One region of the Enterobacter roggenkampii genome, then DNA from elsewhere that is predicted to be linked to it. Evidence: riboswitches for the same ligand, from Rfam matches in the RefSeq annotation. Region 1 holds a riboswitch; each other region holds the start of a gene.
The links. A riboswitch is a leader RNA that binds a small molecule or an ion and turns the genes downstream of it on or off. The one in region 1 is predicted to bind thiamine pyrophosphate.

Region 1 (7,281 bases):
CTGGATAAAACCGAGCATGCGCTGCACCAGCACAGCATGTTTACCATCCTCGTGGGCCGCTTCGTTGGGCCAACGCGTCCGCTGGTGCCGATGGTGGCCGGGATGCTGGATCTGCCCGTCGCGAAATTTGTGGTGCCGAACATTATCGGCTGCGTCTTCTGGCCGCCGTTCTACTTCCTGCCGGGTATTCTGGCCGGTGCGGCGATTGATATTCCTGACGGTATGCAAAGCGGTGAGTTTAAGTGGCTGCTGCTGGGCACGGCGGTCCTGCTGTGGCTGGCGGTCTGGCTCTGCTGGCGGATGTGGCGCAGCGCGAAAGCGAGCGTCGATCGCCTGACGCGCTATCTTCCGCGCTCTCGTCTTTTGTGGCTGGCCCCGCTGACGCTGGGTGTGGCCGTGGTGGCGCTTGTGGCGCTGATTCGCCACCCGCTGATGCCGGTGTACGGTGAGATCCTGTTGAAAGTTGTGAGCCGTTAAGCGCCGGGCGGCACTGCGTTTGCCCGGCCTACGGTTTTATACCCAATAATCCAGAAGCGCTTTCTTTTCCGCTCATTAATGCTTCTGTTGCTCCATCCCACAAAATGCGTCCCTCCGCGATCACCACCGATCGCGGCGCAATCCGTGCGGCATCTTCGATACTGTGCGACACCATCAGCATCGTCAGCTGTTGGCGCTGACAGACGTCCTGCACCAGGGCGAGCATCTCCTGGCGCAGCGCGGGATCGAGCGCCGAGAACGGCTCATCCAGCAGCAGCAGCGGCTGCTCGCGCACCAGACAACGTGCCAGCGCCACGCGCTGACGCTGGCCGCCGGAGAGCTCGCCCGGCAGCCTGTCGATGAATTCAGCGATCCCCATCTGTGCGGCAATCACTTCAAGTTTTTCGCGTTGGGCATCGTTCAGCCTGAGCCCCGGATGCATTCCCAGCGCGATGTTTTGCCGCACCGTCAGATGGGTAAACAGGTTGTTTTCCTGAAACAGCATCGACACAGGACGTTTAGCCGGAGGGGCGTTGGTGAAATCACGATTATCGATGGCTATCGACCCGCTGGCAGGTTGCAGAAAACCGGCGATCAAATTGAGCAAGGTGCTTTTCCCGGCACCGCTTGGGCCAAGCACCGCAATCCGCTCGCCCTGCTGAACGGAGAGCGTAAAGCGCATCGGCAGATGCTGATAGAGCCAGGTTACATCAGTCAGTTTTAACATCACGCCCCGGGAGTTTTTCGATAACGGTAAATAAGGCAAAGCAGAGCAGCAGCAGTAACAGCGCGGTAACCGCGCCGTCCTGACTGCGGTAAGAGCCGATTTGCTGATAAAGCCAGTACGGCAGCGTGCGGAAATCGTCATTACCGAACAGCGCCACGACCCCAAAGTCTCCAATGGAGAGCACGCAGGCAAACGCCAGCGCCTGAGCAAGCGGACGTTTTAGCGCGCGCAGTTCCACAACCTTCAGCCGCTGCCAGCCCTGCATGCCCAGCGACTGACACAGCAAACCGTAGCGGCTGTTGACGTCGCGCATCGGGTTTTCCAGCACCTTAAGCGCGTAGGGGATGGCCATTAAGGCGTTAGTGAAAATCACAATGCCATCGGCCCTTTCCGGCAGGCCGAGGGTGCTGTTGAACAGTAAAAAGAAGCCCGTTGCCAGCACGATCCCCGGCATCGCCAGTATCAGCATGCCCGTCAGTTCCAGCATTTGTCCGGCTTTTTGCGCCTGGCGGGCGTAGAGCTCACGGCTGCTCCACAGCAGCATCATGGTCAGCATAACGCACAGCAGTCCGGCAGCCAGCGCTATGCGTACCGAGGTCCAGGTCGCCTGCCAGAGAACGGGCTGTTGCAGGACGGATATAAGATTGAGGTTCAGGCCGTCAACGATAACGGCCAGCAGCGGCGGCAGCAACAGCAGCAGCGCCAGCGCGATCAGGATAACATCGCTGATGCGGCTGTGCAGGCTGTCCTGCGGATCGCGCCAGCCGGTTATTTGATGACTACCTGCGGGAATGGCTTTACTCAGCCGCTGGCTCAACAGCACCAGCACCAGACAGCACGCCATCTGGACTATCGCCAGCAGCGCGGCGCGACCGGGATCGTAGTCGTAACTCAGCGCCTGGTAAATCGCCAGCTCAATGGTGGTGGCCTGCGGCCCGCCGCCAAGTGACAGCACGGTGGCAAAGCTGGCAAAGCAGAGCATAAAGATTAATGCCGCCACGGGCGGGAGCTGGCGGCGCAGCCACGGCCATTCGACAAAACGAAAGAACGACCAGCCGCGCATGCCGAGCTGGGCGGCAATCTGCCGCTGCTCGCCGGGAATGTTCTCCAGCGCCTGCAAAAAGAGGCGCGTTGCCATCGGCATATTGAAAAACACGTGCGCCAGCAGAATGCCCTGCAGTCCGTAAGGCGAGAATGACCACTCAATACCAAGCTGGCCGAACAGCGAAGCCAGCCAGCCCTGGCGGCCGTAAACGCTCAGAATACCAAATACCGCTACCAGCACGGGCAGGATCAGCGTCATGGCGCACAGGCGCAGCAGGGCCTGCCTGCCGGGGAAACGCCGCCGATAGAGCGCGCGTGCAAGAAAAAGAGCCGGGATCGCCGACAGCAGGGCAGAAAGAGACGCCTGCCAGAAGGAGAACCGGATAACGTGCCAGAGGTAGCTGTCGTGCCAGAGGGCGAGCAGGTCGCTCTCCGGTGCGTTAAACCACAGCGCAAGAAAGGCTCCCAGACTGACCGCCACCATCACGACGGCGGCGAGCAATCCGGGGAGTAACCAGCCGGGAATTAACGGCTGACGGCGCGTTGCCATTCACTTACCCATGCGGCACGCTGCGCGGCGACCTGCTGCGGCGTAAACTCCAGCGAGGTTTTCGGCTTGGTCAACTGCTCAAAACCTGTGGGCAGCGCAACGCTGGTGACCGGATACATCCAGTTGCCCGCTGGAATGGCATTCTGGAATGCCGGTGAAACCATAAACTTCAGGAACTTCTCGGCCAGTTCCGGCTGTTTGCTGGCGGCGGTACGCGCGGCCACTTCCACCTGCAGATAGTGCCCTTCCGCAAAATCAGCCGCAGCATAGTTGTCTTTCTTCTCGGCGATAATGTGGTAGGCCGGGGAGGTGGTGTAGCTCAGCACCAGATCGCTTTCGCCTTTCAGGAACAGGCCATAGGCTTCGCTCCAGCCTTTGGTCACGGTGACGGTTTTGGCGGCCAGCTTCTGCCACGCTTCCGGCGCCTTATCGCCGTAGACTTTCTGCATCCACAGCAGCAGGCCCAGGCCCGGCGTGCTGGTCCGTGGATCTTCATAAATCACGCGCCACTTCTGGTCGCTTTCCACCAGCTCTTTCAGGCTCTTCGGCGGGTTTTTCAGCTTGTTTTTATCGTAGACGAAAGCAAAGTAGCCGTAGTCGAACGGCACAAAGGTGTCGTTCTTCCAGCCGCCCGGCACGTTAACGGCCTCTGCCGCGACGCCGCTTTTGGCAAAGAGGTTGGTTTGCGAGGCGGCTTCAAGCAGGTTGTTATCCAGTCCGAGCACCACGTCGGCCTTGCTGTTTTTGCCTTCCATGCGCAGGCGGTTGAGCAGCGAAACGCCATCTTCCAGCGCCACGAACTTCAGCTCGCAGTTGCAGTCGGCTTCAAAGGCTTTTTTGACAACCGGGCCAGGGCCCCAGTCGGCGGAGAAGGAGTCGTAGGTGTAGACCGTCAGGACGGGCTTGGCTAAAGCGGGCAGCGCGAACAGCGCCAGCAGGGGGAGAACTTTTTTTAACACTTTGCACCTCAGGGTTGAGTGGCAAAGGATTTTGAGCGACAGCCTCAAATCCCTTCGCCGGCGTTATCCGGATCAGGTTCGACGGGTATTATCTCAGCGCACATCTGTGATGCAGCACCCCGTTGAGAACGGCGCTATTGTAATGATTTGGTGAATATTACGAAAGCGTTATGGCTCCGGGGGCGCAAACCAGGCGGATTTAAAATCAAACCAGCCCAGGGTGTTCATCCGCAGGCCGCGCATGCTGCGCTGGCCCTGGATCATCAGCCAGTGGTGGATCAGCGGGACGATCGCCTGTTCGGCCAGCAGCTGCTGGCACCATACGGCAAGATTCATCTCGCCCGCACGCCACAGGGCGGCATCCTGCTGCCAGTCCCGGTCGATGCAGTGCTGGATCAGCGGGACTTCATACAAATGCGAGAAGAGGGAAAAATCGAGCGGCAGGGTAAAGTTAGCGCTGTTGAGCCAGATATCGCTGGCGATTTCCCCCTGATGCCATTCGTCATAGTCCACTTCCCTGATGTCCAGCCTGACTCCCTCCGCTGCCAGCAGGCGGGTCATGATCCTCGCGATAAAACGATGCTCAACATGATCGCGGTAGTAGGTCAGGGTGATGGACTCCAGCCCTGCGGGTTTGTCGCAGCGCGTTGGTCGGGCATGGTGCCAGCGCGGAAGCAGGCCGTACGCCGGGAACCAGTATGTCTGGTATTGCTCTTCCGCATGGTAGATAAGATTGGAAGGAGACAGCACGTGGCTGATCCACTTGCGGACAGCCGGGTTTGCCCCACGGTGGGTGCGGCGGTCAAAGAGGAGATAGTAGCAGCCCTCCTCCAGGCGGCTCTCCACGGCCTTTTCTCCGGTGGTGGGGCCTTCAAGCGTCAGCCCGCAGCTCAGGTCTTCATTGAGATCCGGCAATACCCACACGTTCACTTCGTCGATCAGCGCCCGATAGCCAAAGTAGTCATCGAACGCGCGGATTTTCAGCTGGTTGCTGTTATTGCGGGAGACGGAGTAGGGCCCGGTGCCAATCGGCTGGCTGGCAAAATTGTTCAATGATTCCCACTCGGCGGGCAAAATCATTGAGGGCACATAGCCCAGCAGCCAGGGAAGCCACTTGTCCTGCTGCGACAGCTCAATATCCAGCGTCCAGGCCGTGGGGGAGTGGATGCGCGAAATATGCGAGTAGAGCGGCAGCCTGCGGGCGCGTTCCAGAGAGGCGATGACGTCGTGCATCTCCAGTTCGCGACCGTGGTGAAAGTGGATGCCCGGGCGTAAGAAGAAGCGCCAGTGGCGCGGGGAAAGCTGTTGCCAGTGGTGCGCGATATCCGCCTCCAGTTCCCCGTTTTCCTCATTTATCCGCGTCAGGCCGCTGAAGATTTGTCGGGCCATGTGGGTTTCAGAACGCCGTAACGCCGTGCCGGGCAACAGATTTTTCATCGGACGGTAGTAGAGCACCCGCAGAATGTGTCGGCCCTGACGAAAACTGCGTCCGAGATGGGAGACCAGCATCTGGCGCACGGCGGCCTTGTCGCCCACCAGCTGGACCAGCTGATCGATACGGTCCTGCTCGAGCAGGTCTTCTGCACGCTGCTGCTGCAATGCCAGCCCGGTGTAGAGAAAGGTCAGCCGCGAGCGTTTTCCGCGTCCCGCCTCCGCTTCCCAGCTTAACCACCCCTGCTGCTGCATGGTATTGAGCAGCGTGCGCATATGGCGGCGGGAACAGCTAAGCAGGTCAGCCAGCTCGTTGAGCGTGGTTTCCTGCGATTGCCCCTCGCAGCACTGCCAGAGGCGGATAAATTGTTGCTGCAGACGACCGGAAGGCATAAAAGAGGAACTCCTGACAAAAAACCAGCAATTTATTAATCCCTATATTAGGCCAATAATGCTTCCCGATGAAGCGAGGAGGTAAATGATGAAGAGGTCTACCGCACGTCAGTTTTATCAGCAGTACTTTTCAGCGACAAAAGGATCGTCCTGGCTGGCCCGCCCGTGTGCAGAGCAACGGCTGAAAATGTTAGAAGAACTGATGCAGTGGGACGTTACGAAACCGGCCTCTTCTCGCTGACTCGCCTCGATCATGTGTGACTGAGTATTGGTGCTAATCACCCGCCAGCAAAATGTTTTTGCTGGCTTTTTTCGTTTATTCTTTCACCCAATTTCGATTCGCTTTCACAAGGACTTGCGCATGCTGTGGTTGATGACGATGGGGCGACGCCTGAACGGCGTGTATGCCGCTTTTATGCTGGTGGCCTTTATGATGGGCGTGGCGGGAGCGCTGCAGGCGCCGACGCTGAGCCTGTTTCTCAGCCGCGAGGTGGGGGCACAGCCGTTCTGGGTGGGGCTGTTTTATACCGTCAACGCGATAGCCGGGATCCTGGTCAGCCTCGCGCTGGCGAAGCGATCGGACAGCCAGGGCGATCGCCGCAGGCTGATCCTCTTTTGCTGCGCCATGGCCGTGGGCAACGCGCTGCTCTTTGCTTTCAATCGTCATTACCTGACGCTCATTACCTGCGGCGTGCTGCTGGCGTCGCTGGCGAACACCGCCATGCCGCAGCTGTTCGCGCTGGCCCGGGAATATGCGGATAGCTCGGCGCGGGAAGTGGTGATGTTCAGCTCGGTGATGCGTGCCCAGCTCTCGCTGGCGTGGGTCATTGGCCCGCCGCTGGCCTTCATGCTGGCGTTGAACTACGGCTTTACCGCGATGTTCTCCATCGCCGCCGGGATTTTTGTCATCAGCCTGGCGCTGATAGCCTTTGCGCTGCCGTCCGTGGCGCGCGTCGAACAGACAACGGATAAACCGCTCACCCAGGTGAGCGGCTGGCAGGACAAAAACGTCCGCATGCTGTTTATTGCCTCCACGCTGATGTGGACCTGCAACACCATGTACATCATCGACATGCCGCTGTGGATCAGCAGCGATCTGGGCTTACCGGACAAGCTCGCGGGGATCTTAATGGGCACCGCTGCCGGGCTGGAAATTCCGGCGATGATTCTGGCGGGTTACTACGTTAAGCGCTTTGGGAAGCGTCGGATGATGATCGTCGCCGTGGCGGCCGGGGTGCTGTTTTACGCGGGACTGATCCTTTTCCATTCGCGTGAAGCGCTGCTTGCGCTGCAGCTGTTTAATGCTGTGTTTATTGGCATCGTTGCCGGGATCGGCATGCTCTGGTTCCAGGATTTAATGCCGGGCCGCGCCGGGTCGGCGACCACGCTTTTTACCAACAGCATTTCGACCGGAGTGATCCTGGCGGGGGTGATTCAGGGGGCGCTGGCGCAAAGTTACGGGCATGGCTCAGTTTACTGGATGATTGCCGCGATTTCGGTGGTTACGCTTGGGCTGACTTGCCGGGTTAAGGATGTCTGATTCTGGAAGGCGGCTTCACAAAACAAATCAATGGCCCGCTTTTTGCGGGCCATTGCCTTTAGCCCATAAACGCAGGCTGTTTTTTCTCGTACGCGGAGATGGCGTCTTCGTGCTGGAGCGTCAAACCAATGCTGTCCAGACCGTTCAGCATGCAGTGGCG
Region 2 (7,281 bases), 500 kb from region 1:
TGGCTGGCGCGATGCAGCGCCAGATGACGCCAGCCGCTGGAGCGGGCATCAAACAGCCGCAGCGTATTGCGTTCCGTCTCCATGCCGCTGAGCAGCTTGATGGCCTCCAGCGCCTGCATCGTGCCCATCACGCCGACCACCGGACCCAGAATGCCCGCCGTACGGCAGTTGCGCGTCGGCTCGGCATCGTCCGGCCACAGGCAGCGATAGCAGCCCTGCGTCCACGGTGGCGTCAGAACCATCATTTGCCCGCCGAACCCCACCGCGCTGGCGGTGATAAGCGGCGTATGGTTTGCCACGCAGGCGGCGTTGATCGCCTGGCGCGTCGCCATGTTGTCGGTACAGTCCAGCACCACGTCGGCAAGGGCGACTTCACGGTGCAGGCTTTCACCGCCAAGCCGCTCCTGTAGGGCAATCAGTTCGATATCCGGGTTAAGCTGATGCAGCCTCTGCCGGGTGATCTGCGCTTTCGGCTGGTTGATATCCTCGGTGGTAAAGAGGATTTGTCGCTGCAGGTTGCTGAGGTGGACCTCGTCGTCGTCGGCCAGCACCAGCGTGCCGATACCCGCGCCTGCCAGATAGAGCGCGGCGGGTGCGCCTAATCCCCCCAGGCCAACAATCAGCACCCGGCTGGCGAGCAGTTTTTGCTGCCCGTCGATGGCGATATCTTCCAGCAGAATCTGACGGCTGTAGCGCATAAAGTCGCGATCATTCATCGCCTGCTCCTGCCAGCTGTAAAAGCTGTTCGGTGGCGGCCTGCCAGTCTGCGGCCTGGGTGATGGCGCTGACGACGGCGATGCTGCCCACGCCGGTCTCCAGCACCGCCGGGGCGCGTTCAAGGCTGATTCCGCCGATGGCGACGGTGGGGTAGTCGGCAAGGCGTTTAACGTGACCCGCCAGTTGCGTCAGACCCTGCGGAGCGGAGGGCATCTGCTTGGTTTGCGTCGGGAAGACGTGACCGAGCGCGATGTAAGAGGGACGGGCCGCCAGGGCCACGTCGATTTCCATGTCATCGTGTGTTGACACACCAAGACGCAACCCGGCGTCACGGATTGCGCTCAGATCCGTTGTTTCCAGGTCCTCCTGACCCAGATGCACGCCGTACGCCCGGTGCTTAACGGCCAGCCGCCAGTAGTCATTGATAAACAGGCGGGCGTTATACCGACGCCCCAGCGCAATGGCGGCAACCACATCGGCTTCCACCTCCTCATCGCGTTTATCCTTGATGCGCAGCTGGAGGGTGCGAACGCCTGCTTCCAGCAGGCGCGCTATCCACGCCACGCTGTCCACCACCGGATAGAGCCCTAAACGGTAGGGAACGGGTGGGAAATCGGGCTGGTACATTATGCCTCCTCTTTTTTGAGGTAGATTTCGCCGCCTTTGGCGCGGAAGGTTTCGGACATGTCCGCCATACCCACTTCAATGGTTTGCGTGGCGGCGTAGTCGCGCACCTCCTGGCTGATTTTCATCGAGCAGAACTTCGGCCCACACATGGAGCAGAAGTGCGCGACTTTGCCCGATTCCTGCGGCAGGGTTTCGTCGTGGTAGGCGCGGGCGGTGAACGGATCCAGCGCCAGGTTGAACTGGTCTTCCCAGCGGAATTCAAAGCGCGCCTTCGACATGGCGTTATCACGGATTTGCGCGCCCGGGTGGCCTTTGGCCAGATCCGCCGCGTGGGCGGCAATTTTGTAGGTGATCAGCCCCTGTTTCACGTCCTCTTTGTTAGGCAGGCCGAGGTGCTCTTTCGGCGTCACGTAGCAGAGCATGGCGCAGCCGAACCAGCCGATCATCGCCGCCCCAATGCCTGACGTGAAGTGGTCATAGCCCGGCGCGATGTCGGTGGTCAGCGGCCCCAGCGTGTAGAACGGCGCTTCGTGGCAGTGCTCCAGCTCTTCGGTCATGTTGCGGCGGATCATCTGCATCGGCACGTGTCCCGGGCCTTCAATCATCACCTGCACGTCATACTCCCAGGCGATTTTGGTCAGCTCGCCCAGCGTGTGCAGCTCGGCAAACTGTGCTTCGTCGTTAGCGTCGCGGATGGAGCCCGGGCGCAGGCCGTCGCCCAGCGACAGAGAGACATCGTACGCGGCGCAGATTTCGCAGATCTCGCGGAAGTGTTCGTAGAGGAAGTTCTCCTGGTGATGGGAGAGGCACCACTTCGCCATGATCGAACCGCCGCGCGAGACGATGCCGGTCAGACGCTTCGCGGTCATCGGCACGTAGCGCAGCAGCACGCCCGCGTGAATGGTGAAGTAGTCCACGCCCTGTTCCGCCTGCTCCAGCAGCGTGTCGCGGAACGCTTCCCAGGTAAGGTTTTCGGCGATGCCGTTGACCTTCTCCAGCGCCTGATAAATCGGGACGGTGCCAATCGGAACCGGGCTGTTACGCAGGATCCATTCGCGGGTTTCGTGAATATAGCGGCCGGTGGAGAGATCCATTACCGTGTCCGCGCCCCAGCGCGTTGACCAGACAAGCTTTTCAACCTCTTCTTCGATGGAGGAGGTGACGGCCGAGTTACCGATGTTAGCGTTGACCTTCACCAGGAAGTTGCGGCCGATAATCATCGGCTCGGATTCCGGGTGGTTAATGTTGGCGGGGATGATCGCGCGGCCTGCGGCCACTTCGTCACGCACAAACTCCGGCGTGATGTTCTCCGGCAGGCGCGCGCCAAAGCCTTCACCTGGGTGTTGGTAGCGCAGCACTTCGCTGCGGATACGCTCGCGGCCCATGTTCTCGCGGATGGCGATGAACTCCATCTCCGGCGTGACGATCCCCTGGCGGGCGTAGTGCAGCTGCGTCACGCATTTGCCCGCTCTGGCGCGTTTTGGCGTCAGCAGGCCGGTAAAGCGCAGCGCGTCCAGACCGTCGTCGGCCAGGCGTTCTTTGGTGTATGCAGAACTGCGTACGCTCAGTTCTTCGCAGTCGTTACGCGCCTCTATCCACGGCTGGCGCAGCTTTGCCAGACCCTGCTGGACGTTAATAGCCACATCAGGATCGCCGTACGGGCCGGAGGTGTCATACACCGGCACGGCTTCGTTGTCTTCATACTGCGGATTCTCTTTGCTGCCGCCGATAAGGGTCGGGCTGAGCTGGATTTCGCGCATCGGGACGCGGATATCGGCCTGCGAGCCGGAAATGTAGATGCGTTTCGAGTTCGGGAAAGCGGTGCCTTCCAGGGTGTCGATGAAATGTTGGGCCTGTGCACGCTGTTCGCGGCGGGTCAGTTTTGCAGTAGACATAGCTCATTCCAAAAGTGAAGGACATGGCTTGTCAGACGACGGATGAAGCAAGAGAGGATCGCCCGGGGGGCGATACAACAGCAGTGTGACTCTTGTTCCCTTCGCAGGTATTAGCCTGATCAGGTTCCGCGGATCCCGAATTAACGGTCTCAGCCCGGCTTTCGCTCTGGGCACTCCGACAAGAAAAATCCCCCTCGTGAGAGGGGCGAATGGTTGTAAATTACTCGTTAACGATTAAGAACTCAAGCCGGGCGCGCGATGTTATCTTCGGGGCTGGCGTCCAGGACGAGGCTAATCAGCTTATCTTCCAGCGTGAATCGCTCTTCCAGCGCTTCGCCAAGGTCGGAAAGCGCCTGCTGGAACTCAAGATAGTTATCGTGATCGATGGCGTTCTCAAGCGTGGAATCGTAGTAATCCATGATCTGCTGGGTGTTGGCTTCCAGCAGCGGACAAAGCTTGCTGGCCGCTAAATACGGCGTTGTCCCTTCCATTTCGCGGATAATGCGTTCATAAATATTGAAATGGCCGTCGGACAGATAGTCGACCAGGCTCTGACAAAAATCATCCAGCGCTTTTTCATTCAGCCGCATAAACGATTCTTTGCCAGGCTTAAGACCGACCAGATTGTAATAAGCCACGAGTAGATGCTTGCGCACATGTAGCCAGCGATCCACCAGTTTGTTACTTCCTCTAACGCGCTCAGTCAGGCTTTCTAGCTGGTTTAACATGGTCGACTCCGCAAAGTGTAGGATTGAATCTGCTCATCCAGAATGTAACCACAATGCTAACAACATGTCAGTGAAGCGAAGGTAGTGCAATAGATATGGATCGTATTATTGAAAAATCAGATCTGGGTTGGTGGATCGTCAGTCACGAACAAAAATTATGGTTGCCCGGTGGAGAGCTGCCCTACGGTGCGGCGGAAACGTTTGATCTCGTGGGCCAGCCTGCGCTGAAGATCGGCGAGTGGCAGGGTGAACCCGTGTGGTTGATCCAACAATCGCGTCGTCAGGATATGGGATCCGTTCGCCAGGTGTTGGATCTGGACGTAGGCCTGTTCCAGCTGGCGGGGCGGGGCGTGCAGCTGGCGGAGTTTTACCGCTCGCACAAATACTGCGGCTATTGCGGCCATACCATGCACCCGAGTAAAACCGAGTGGGCGATGCTCTGCAGCCACTGCCGCGAACGTTATTACCCACAAATTGCGCCGTGCATTATCGTCGCTATCCGTCGGGATGACTCTATTTTGCTTGCACAGCATACCCGCCATCGCAACGGCATTCATACCGTGCTGGCCGGGTTCGTCGAAGTGGGCGAAACGCTGGAGCAGGCAGTGGCGCGCGAGGTGATGGAAGAGAGCGGAATCAAAGTGAAGAACCTGCGCTACGTCACCTCCCAGCCGTGGCCGTTCCCGCAGTCGCTGATGACGGCCTTTATGGCCGACTATGACAGCGGCGAGATCGTTATCGATCAGAAAGAGCTGCTGGACGCGAACTGGTATCGCTACGACGATTTACCCCTGTTACCTCCGCCGGGTACCGTGGCGCGTCGGCTGATAGAAGATACCGTAGCGATGTGTCGGGCCGAGTATGAGTAGTGTTACACTGAGGCCATGACGCTTAAGGAACTGCAAAAATGACCGAACTGAAGAACGATCGTTATCTGCGTGCGCTGCTGCGCCAGCCCGTTGATGTCACCCCGGTGTGGATGATGCGCCAGGCGGGACGCTATCTGCCAGAGTACAAAGCCACGCGCGCGCAGGCGGGCGATTTTATGTCGCTGTGCAAAAACGCCGAGCTGGCCTGTGAAGTGACGCTCCAGCCGTTGCGCCGCTTCCCGCTGGATGCGGCGATCCTCTTCTCGGATATTCTGACCATTCCGGATGCGATGGGCCTTGGCCTGTACTTCGAAACCGGTGAAGGCCCGCGTTTTACCTCTCCGATCAGAAGCAAAGCCGACGTGGACAAGCTGCCGATCCCCGATCCGGAAGGCGAGCTGGGCTACGTGATGAACGCTGTGCGCACCATTCGCCGCGAGCTGAAAGGTGAGGTGCCGCTGATTGGCTTCTCCGGCAGCCCGTGGACGCTGGCGACCTATATGGTGGAAGGGGGCAGCAGCAAAGCCTTCACCCTGATTAAAAAGATGATGTACGCCGAGCCGCTGGCCCTGCATGCGCTGCTCGACAAGCTGGCGAAGAGCGTCACGCTCTATCTGAACGCGCAGATTAAGGCAGGTGCACAGTCGGTGATGATTTTCGACACCTGGGGCGGCGTGCTGACCGGCCGCGATTATCAGCAGTTCTCCCTGTACTACATGCATAAAATCGTCGACGGCCTGCTGCGTGAAAACGAAGGTCGCCGCGTGCCGGTGACGCTGTTTACCAAAGGTGGCGGCCAGTGGCTGGAAGCGATGGCGGCCACCGGCTGCGACGCGCTGGGGCTCGACTGGACTACCGATATCGCTGATGCCCGCCGCCGCGTGGGCGACAAAGTAGCGCTTCAGGGCAATATGGACCCGTCCATGCTCTATGCGCCGCCTGCCCGCATTGAAGAAGAAGTGTCGACTATACTGTCTGGTTTCGGCCAGGGGGAAGGCCACGTCTTTAACCTCGGCCACGGTATTCATCAGGATGTACCGCCAGAGCACGCAGGCGTATTTGTGGAGGCGGTGCATCGGCTTTCTGCCCAGTATCACAAGTAAGGAGTCGTTATGGATCTCGCGTCGCTACGCGCTCAACAAATCGAACTGGCCTCATCGGTGATCCGCGAGGATCGTCTGGATAAGGATCCTCCGCAGTACATTGGCGGAGCCGACGTCGGGTTTGAGCAGGGTGGGGACGTGACGCGAGCGGCGATGGTGGTCCTGAAATACCCTTCGCTCGAGCTGGTGGAGTACAAGGTCGCGCGTATTGCCACCACCATGCCGTACATTCCGGGCTTTCTCTCCTTCCGCGAATATCCCGCGCTGCTGGCAGCGTGGGAGCAGCTTTCGCAAAAACCTGACCTGCTTTTTGTCGATGGGCACGGTATCTCACACCCGCGCCGTTTAGGCGTTGCCAGCCACTTTGGGCTGCTGGTGGATGTGCCGACCATCGGCGTCGCCAAGAAACGCCTCTGCGGCGCCTTTGAACCTCTTTCAGCCGAGCCGGGTGCGCTGGCACCGCTTATCCATAAAGGCGAGCAGCTGGCGTGGGTCTGGCGCAGCAAGGCGCGCTGTAATCCGCTGTTCATCGCCACCGGCCATCGGGTGAGTATGGACAGCGCCCTGGCGTGGGTACAGCGCTGCATGAAGGGCTACCGCTTACCGGAGCCAACGCGCTGGGCTGACGCGGTGGCCTCTTCGCGTCCGGCTTTTGTTCGTTGGCAGGAAATTCAGCGATGATTCAGGTAAACTGCGCCTAATTTTCGATTCGAGAGATCATCATGCTACAAAACCCGATTCACCTGCGCCTTGAAAAGCTGGAAAGCTGGCAGCACGTCACCTTTATGGCTTGCCTGTGCGAGCGCATGTATCCCAACTATGCCGCGTTCTGCAAGCAGACCGGCTTTGGTGATGGCCATATCTACCGCCGCATTCTGGATCTGATCTGGGAAACGCTGACGGTGAAAGACGCGAAGGTGAATTTCGACTCTCAGCTCGAAAAGCTGGAAGAGGCGATCCCGGTGGCGGATGATTTTGACCTGTACGGCGTCTACCCGGCAATTGATGCCTGTGTGGCGTTAAGCGAATTGCTCCACTCCCGCCTGAGCGGTGAGACGCTGGAGCACGCTATCGAAGTCAGTAAGGCCTCTATCACCACCGTGGCGATGCTGGAAATGACCCAGGAAGGTCGCGAGATGACCGACGAAGAGCTGCGTGCAAATCCGGCCGTTGAGCAAGAATGGGATATCCAGTGGGAGATTTTCCGCCTGCTGGCAGAGTGTGAAGAACGCGACATTGAGCTGATAAAAGGGCTGCGCGCGGACTTACGTGAGGCCGGTGAGAGTAATATTGGTATAATTTTTAACCAATGAGATAAGAAAACTTGAGATAACGCCCGTTT
Region 3 (7,281 bases), 2.3 Mb from region 1:
GTGCCTCAGCAGCCGTATATATCCTGATGCCGACTGCCGCGAGCTGGCGTTATTTGCCTGGACGGGAGGGGCATCGCTTATTCATGGCGGGGCGTGGCTGCTGGAGTAAATCTATTAACGAGCTAAAACAAAGCCCCATAAACATGGGGCTACGTAAATCTTATCAGGTGGTAGCGTCCTGTAAAGATCACATTTTTGATAATTGTGCGTTTACAACTCTCTCTTTTTCGACAACCAGCTGCATAATATAGCTACCCTTGTGCCATGAACCTTTATTTGGCTTCCAGCCTTTCGAAAGCAGATATTCAGCAGCATCAGAGACAGGCTTATTCATAACGTGATCCGCATCACCTGATAACTTTTTTAAATCACCGCTTACTTTGGCTGGCTTGCTATCACAATGACCCGCAGCATCCATCACCTGAGTGCAGCCTTCAGGAAGGCGCCTGTGCGCTGACTGTGCAAGTTGAGCAGCATTCTCTAAAGCCTGTTTTTCAGCCGCAGCGTTAATGGCTGTGGTGCGGTTTTGCTCTGCAATATAACAAGCATCTTTACTCACTCCTTTGCTTTGACAATCAGCCATCCGTTGAGCTGGTGAGGAACACGCAGCAAGAGATAATATAGCCGCTACCATCATTAACTTTTTCATTATTGCCTCAGTAATTACAATTATAAATATAGGTGCCTAACATCAAGCCGATCCATATCCCTAATAAAATAAAAGTGAGATACAAAACAGCGGAAATAAAAATGTACTTTGTCATTTTTGTGCTAGCAGCAATGTATTGAGTTATAGCCAGCTAATTAAACTCAATGGTGAGTTTTTTGCTGGTTGGCGGTTTGCTGGCATTTTAATATAATATTGTTAAATCACCATCCGTAAGATGCGGACGCCGCAACAATTTCATCACCGTTGGATGTACCTGATGTAGAGAGGGTAGCGGCTATATTCTCAGCGAACTTATGACGGTAACCGACTGCGTAACCTTGCGCATCTTTGAAGTTGGCAGCACCGACGGCAACCGCGTTATCTGTATCAACGTAATGCAAACCAGCAAGAGAAGCAGCGCCAGCGATACCAGCACGATATTCCTTGCGATCCTCATTCTGCTGATTCTCCAGAGAAGAGAACTTAGCGTTATTTTGACTCTCTAACGCAGTAATACGTGATTCATGATTCGCTAATTGTGCGCTGTGATTCTGAATCGTCGTTTCTTGTGCTTGCTGGCGTGACTGAACGTTAGCAACAGCAGCTTTGTTAGCAGCGGCTACCGTTTGTGCATCAACCGCTAAAGATTGCGCATAAGCGCCCGTATTAAATGCCTGAGTCGCTTTGTCAGAGGCATCCTGAAGGGCGTGATCTTGTCTATCCTGATCGGCGTCGAAAATGCTTTTATCTACCTTACCTGCCAGCGCTTGAGTGTTAGCATCTGCTTTGTTGTTCGCATTGGTAGCGGTGAGTTCAGCTTTATCTACTCTTGTGTTTGTATCAATGATTGCTTGACCGTTAGTAATAACGCCTTGTAAAGCCGCATCTGCTTTATTATTAGTGTTATCAATCAATATATTCTGTTTGTTATCAGTGATTGTCTGACCTGCTTTGTTATCATCGACTTTCTGATTAAGGATAGCGTTAGCTTGAGTGTTAGCGTTTACGCCATCTTGAGCGGTATTAGCTGTATCTTGTGCTTTATTAATAGCTGTATTTGCTCTTTCAATATCGCCCTGAAGGTTATAGATTTGCCCGTCTTGCTTAATGTTACTCCCCTCGATGTTATCAAGGTTGTAGGCGGTTTTATCGGTACCCTGAATTTGAATGTGAGCACCTGGATTATTGACGTTATCGTCAAGGTTTACGTTTACTTCCGCTGCATTTGCAGTATTCATTGAACCAGCGAACACAAAACCAAAAACAGCGATAGCTGTTGTATTTAAATAGTTCATTTTAAAGCTCTCATCATCACTACAAGAAAAAATAAAGTAAGGGCGCTATCCTGGCGGGAAGATACAACGTCTTGTTATATCTGAATTAATTCACGATTAACGGTGGAAATTTTGGTTTGATAACTTATTTCGTAACGTGCAGTAACTATCTATGAATGTGTAATTTTGATTATTGATCTAAATCATAAATAGCAGGAATAGCTAAACGAGTCGATCCAGAAAGGCCTGGCCTAATAATCTTATAATACAATAAGATAGCCTTTCATAATGGATGAGAGTGAAATTAGATATAAAACACCAATACATTAATTGTATTTAAGTGTTTTGATTAAAATGGGTTAATAATACACATGACAGTTTATGTAAATTTATGGGTTTTTGCCGATTATTTATTATCGAACCTTTAGTAAGCTTCGAATGAAAATGAACTCAGCTCATTTTTGTTCCGGGATATACCAGGAAAAAATATTTATGTTGAAGATGCTAGCGAAAAGTGTCTAGGAAGATTCATAACGCGAACGCTGCCGTGATAAATCAAAACTCCTTGCGCCTGGCCTGTGGCCACGGTTACACTGATTGAGAACATTGATTTTAATAAATCATTGTTTTAAAAGTATTTTGACTCGGGGTGCCCTTCTTTGTGAAGGCTGAGAAATACCCGTATTACCTGATCTGGATAATGCCAGCGTAGGGAAGTCAGATGCCTTCCCGGTCATCGCTTCTTCACGCAAGGCAGGAGCGAACCCATGCAGCCTGACCTGCTCGATTTACACGTTTTACACCACTTCCGAACCCGTTCTCCGCTGACCCATTGTATGACCAATGACGTCGTACAGACCTTTACGGCCAACGTTTTGCTGGCGCTTGGCGCATCTCCGGCGATGGTGATCGAGGCCGAAGAGGCCGAGCAGTTTGCCGCGATAGCCGATGCGCTGCTGGTTAACGTTGGCACGCTGACCGCGCTGCGCGCCCAGTCGATGCGTCGTGCAATTGAAAGTGCGGTAGCGGCAGGCAAACCCTGGACGCTGGACCCGGTTGCCGTGGGCGCCCTGGCGTTCCGCACTCGGTTTTGCCATCAAATCCTTGCCCTGAAACCGGCCGCCATTCGCGGCAATGCTTCCGAAATCCTTGCCCTCGCGGGGATGAGCGCGGGCGGGCGCGGCGTCGATACGACCGATACCGCCGCCAGCGCGGTGCCTGCTGCCCAGGCGCTGGCCCGGCAGATCAATACGATTGTGGTGGTCACCGGCGAGGTGGACTACATCACGGACGGGCAACGTACCCGAACGGTAACCGGCGGTGACCCGCTGATGACGCGCGTGGTGGGCACCGGGTGCGCGCTCTCTGCCGTTGTGGCGGCGAGCTGCTCGCTGCCGGGTGACCGGCTGGATAACATCGCCGCCGCCTGCGGATGGATGAAGCGGGCCGGAACGGTGGCCGTTGCGCACTCGCGCGGCCCGGGCAGTTTTGCCAGCGCGTTCCTCGACGCGCTCTACACGCTGGAGGAGCAGGCATGAAACGGATTAACGCCCTGACCATTGCCGGCACCGATCCCAGCGGCGGCGCGGGTATCCAGGCAGACCTGAAAACCTTCTCGGCGCTGGGCGCGTACGGCTGCTCGGTCATCACCGCGCTGGTGGCGCAAAACACGTGCGGCGTGCAGTCGGTCTACCGCATCGAGCCAGATTTTGTTGCCGCGCAGCTGGATTCGGTGTTCAGCGATGTGCGTATTGATACCACCAAGATCGGCATGCTGGCCGAAACGGACATTGTGGAAGCGGTGGCCGAACGGCTTAAGCGCTATCAGGTGCAAAACGTGGTGCTGGATACCGTCATGCTGGCAAAAAGCGGCGATCCGCTGCTCTCCGCCTCCGCCGTCGAGACGCTGCGCAATAAGCTGCTGCCGCAGGCAGCGCTCATCACGCCCAATCTTCCGGAAGCCGCCGCGCTGCTGGGCGCGCCGCACGCGCAAACTGAACGGGAAATGAAAGAGCAGGGCAATGCGCTGCTGGCGATGGGCTGCGGGGCGGTGCTGATGAAGGGCGGGCATCTTGATGATCCGGAAAGTCCGGACTGGCTCTTCACCCGCGACGGCGAACTACGCTTTACCGCGCCGCGCGTGCAGACCAAAAATACCCACGGCACGGGTTGTACGCTCTCGGCCGCACTGGCGGCGCTGCGCCCACGTCATGAAAGCTGGGCCGATACGGTTAGCGAAGCAAAAGCCTGGCTCTCGGCGGCGCTGGCAAAAGCTGATACTCTGGAAGTCGGTCACGGTATTGGGCCGGTACACCATTTTCATGCATGGTGGTAAGCCAGTATACTGGCAGAATACATCACGCCTGAGAAAACAGAGATGGAACAAGCGCATACCCGGTTAATCGCTCAACTGAATGAACGGATCGCCGCGCCCGACAACACGCCGCTGTACCTGAAGTTTGCCGAAACGGTAAAAAATGCTGTGCGCAGCGGGGTGCTGGAGCACGGGAATATTTTGCCCGGCGAGCGCGATCTGAGCCAGTTGACCGGGGTGTCGCGCATTACCGTGCGTAAAGCGATGCAGGCGCTGGAAGAAGAGGGCGTGGTGACGCGCGCCCGTGGCTATGGCACGCAAATCAACAATATCTTCGAATATTCGCTGAAAGAGGCGCGCGGTTTTTCCCAGCAGGTGGTGCTGCGCGGCAAGAAGCCGAATACGCTCTGGGTCAACAAGCGGGTGGTGAAGTGTCCGGAAGAGGTGGCCAACCACCTGTCGATCTCCCCGGAGAGCGAGGTCTTTTTGCTCAAGCGCATTCGCTATGTCGATGACGATGCGGTGTCGATTGAAGAGTCCTGGGTCCCCGTCGGGTTAATTCCCGACCCGGATGCGATTGGCATTTCGCTCTATGACTACTTCCGCAGTCAGAATATCTTCCCGCAGCGCACCCGCTCAAGGGTGAGCGCCCGCATGCCCGACAGCGAGTTTCAGACGCACATTAAGATGGACGAAAAAATACCGGTGCTGGTGATCAAGCAGGTCGCGCTTGACCAGCAGCACCGACCGATTGAGTACAGCATCAGCTACTGTCGCAGCGATCTATACGTCTTTGTGTGCGAGGAGTAGTGCCTCGCGCGTCGGGGCGCAATCCCCGCCGCGGTGGCTGACCACCCATGACGCCACGGCATTCCCCAGCAGAACGGCATCTGCCAGTGACCATCCCGCAGCCAGCCCGGCCAGCGTGCCGCCCGCGTGGCTGTCGCCTGCACCAATGGTATCCACAACCGTCGCCGGAAACGCCGGAACAACGCCCGAGGCGTCACCGTCATACCACGTAGCACCGTCTTTATCATGGCGCACGATCAGCGCGGCGCCGAAGCGCTGCTGCCACTCCGCACCGAGGTTTTCAGCCTCCACACCCAGTCTTTCAGCCGCGAGCCCCGCTTCCTGACGATTGAGCGACACGATTGGCCTGCAGGCCATGATTCTCTCCATCAGCGCATCAGGAACATCCGCGATGCGTGGGCCGAAATCGATAAAGGCCGTCACGTCCTGTAATCCCTCCAGCCAGCCTGTCAGCAGCTCGCCGCACGGCGAGGCCAGCTGGTAGCCGGAGAGATAAACCAGGCTGTTTTGCGGAACGTGAAGCGCATCCAGCCAGCGCTGCTGCCACTGGTTTTCCACGCCGCTAAAGGACATAAAGGTGCGCTCGCCGTCTGGCTCCACCAGCGCCAGACACCAGCCGTTGTCGCCGGTTTCAGCCTCTACGGCGCTGTGCAGATCCTGCTTCGCCATGGCGTTGCGGATAATATCCGCCCAAACGCCATGGCCGACGGGAAGGGCATTTTGCGCGGCGATCCCGAGGCGTTTCAGGGCGATGGCAATGTTCAGCGCGCAGCCGCCAATATTCACGCCCTGCTGCTTAAGTTCGATATCGCACCCGCGCCAGGGCAGGGCGTAGGCGTCGGCGATGACGTCAATCACCGCGGCGCCCAGCACCGTCACCGGGCGCGTGGCGTGCAGATTTTCGAGACGTTGGGCAAATGCCTTCATACGCCCTCCCTTTGCTCCCTGAAGTGCAGCAGTTTCTCGCAATAATGGCCGAAGTTGAGCTGGTTGACGGCGTCGAGTTCGGCTTTGAGCGCCGGATCAATCGCCTGCACGCCGTGGAGCGCGCCGCAGATGGCCGTCGCCATGGCGCCAATAGTGTCCGTATCACCGCCAAGATTGGCGCATAAGATGGCGCAGCGGTTCGGGTCGGTTCCCGCCAGTTCCACCATCGCAATGGCCGCCGGAACGGACTCAATGGTGCTGGTTCCCGCGCCAATCAGCTGATAAACCTGCTCGCTGGCGGACTCAATACCGTTGGCTTCCCGTACGGTCTTTAGCGCCAGTTCAATACGCGCCGCCAGCGACGCGCTGAAGGTGGTGGTTTTCATCTCCTGCGCATAGCGGGCGATCCCCGGCAGGGCATCAACGATGTTCTGCCAGCTTTCGCCGTCGATGGCGCGGGAAACCGCCCAGGCCATCACCACCGCGCCGGCAATCGCGAGGTCCGATTTATGGGTCGGGCTGGAGGCCTGCGCCACCTGTTCAACAAAGTGTTCCAGCCGCGTCGCCGGAAGGAGACAGCCCAGCGGGGAGGCGCGCATCGCCGCCCCGTTGGTCACGCCGTTGTTTTCCAGCGCGCTGACCGGCTTCCCGTCACGAATCGCATTAAGCGCGATTTTGGAGGTCGGGCCGAGCACGTTCTTGTTGAACGCGTCGAAATCAAGCGCCCAGTTCAGGATATGCTTGCCGATAACGTCCGCATTAATTTCCCCGTCGCACTCGATAATCGCATCGGCCAGGCACAGCGCCATTGAGGTATCGTCGGTGAACTCTGCCTGCCTGAAATAGCAGGCCGCGTTATTTTCTGCCGGGCCGGGTAAAAAGCGGTCGATCCAGCCGAAGTGCGCCTTGACGCGCTTTCTCGGCCACAGCTCCGACGGCATGCCCATCGCATCCCCTAACGCCTGCCCGTAAAGGGCACCGAGAATACGTTCTTGTTTCATTTAACTTCCCCTTGTGTCAGCGCGGCATCGCCATCAACCACCGCAATTGCAGCGATCTCTTTGTCCGATTCGCGGAAAAACAGCATAAACAGCACGGCAATCACGGCAATCATGATTGCGCCAAATGTCCACATTCCGGCCCAGTTGAAGGTCAGCCCCTTCACCGGCTCTTTGTAGGCGAACATTTTTTCCATCATCACGCCGCCCAGGCGGTAACCCAGCAGGCTACCAAAGCCCTGACAGCAGAGCGTAATCAGGCCCTGCGCGGCGGTGCGCATATGCACCGGCGCTTTTTTATCCACGTAG

Region 2: linked by a shared signal. The riboswitch ahead of thiC (phosphomethylpyrimidine synthase ThiC) and the one ahead of thiB (thiamine ABC transporter substrate binding subunit) in region 1 are both predicted to bind thiamine pyrophosphate.
Region 3: linked by a shared signal. The riboswitch ahead of thiM (hydroxyethylthiazole kinase) and the one ahead of thiB (thiamine ABC transporter substrate binding subunit) in region 1 are both predicted to bind thiamine pyrophosphate.

Annotation. Positions count from the first base shown of each region.
Region 1 is NZ_CP017184.1:734,668-741,948, forward strand. Features, by position in the region: gene BFV67_RS03380 (DedA family protein) at 1-477, shown strand, start outside; gene thiQ (thiamine ABC transporter ATP-binding protein ThiQ) at 506-1,204, opposite strand; gene thiP (thiamine/thiamine pyrophosphate ABC transporter permease ThiP) at 1,188-2,798, opposite strand; gene thiB (thiamine ABC transporter substrate binding subunit) at 2,774-3,757, opposite strand; TPP riboswitch at 3,789-3,889, opposite strand; gene sgrR (HTH-type transcriptional regulator SgrR) at 3,926-5,581, opposite strand; gene sgrT (glucose uptake inhibitor SgrT) at 5,670-5,822, shown strand; gene BFV67_RS03410 (sugar efflux transporter) at 5,943-7,121, shown strand; gene leuD (3-isopropylmalate dehydratase small subunit) at 7,180-7,281, opposite strand, start outside.
Region 2 is NZ_CP017184.1:231,396-238,676, forward strand. Features, by position in the region: gene BFV67_RS01050 (HesA/MoeB/ThiF family protein) at 1-716, opposite strand, end outside; gene thiE (thiamine phosphate synthase) at 709-1,344, opposite strand; gene thiC (phosphomethylpyrimidine synthase ThiC) at 1,344-3,239, opposite strand; TPP riboswitch at 3,319-3,427, opposite strand; gene BFV67_RS01065 (Rsd/AlgQ family anti-sigma factor) at 3,482-3,967, opposite strand; gene nudC (NAD(+) diphosphatase) at 4,063-4,836, shown strand; gene hemE (uroporphyrinogen decarboxylase) at 4,875-5,939, shown strand; gene nfi (deoxyribonuclease V) at 5,949-6,620, shown strand; gene BFV67_RS01085 (YjaG family protein) at 6,662-7,252, shown strand.
Region 3 is NZ_CP017184.1:3,061,861-3,069,141, reverse strand. Features, by position in the region: gene BFV67_RS14410 (glycoside hydrolase family 32 protein) at 1-109, shown strand, start outside; gene BFV67_RS14405 (hypothetical protein) at 188-649, opposite strand; gene BFV67_RS14400 (YadA C-terminal domain-containing protein) at 871-1,944, opposite strand; TPP riboswitch at 2,559-2,655, shown strand; gene thiM (hydroxyethylthiazole kinase) at 2,691-3,461, shown strand; gene thiD (bifunctional hydroxymethylpyrimidine kinase/phosphomethylpyrimidine kinase) at 3,458-4,258, shown strand; gene BFV67_RS14385 (GntR family transcriptional regulator) at 4,301-5,047, shown strand; gene BFV67_RS14380 (PfkB family carbohydrate kinase) at 5,021-5,974, opposite strand; gene BFV67_RS14375 (ADP-ribosylglycohydrolase family protein) at 5,971-6,975, opposite strand; gene BFV67_RS14370 (nucleoside permease) at 6,972-7,281, opposite strand, start outside.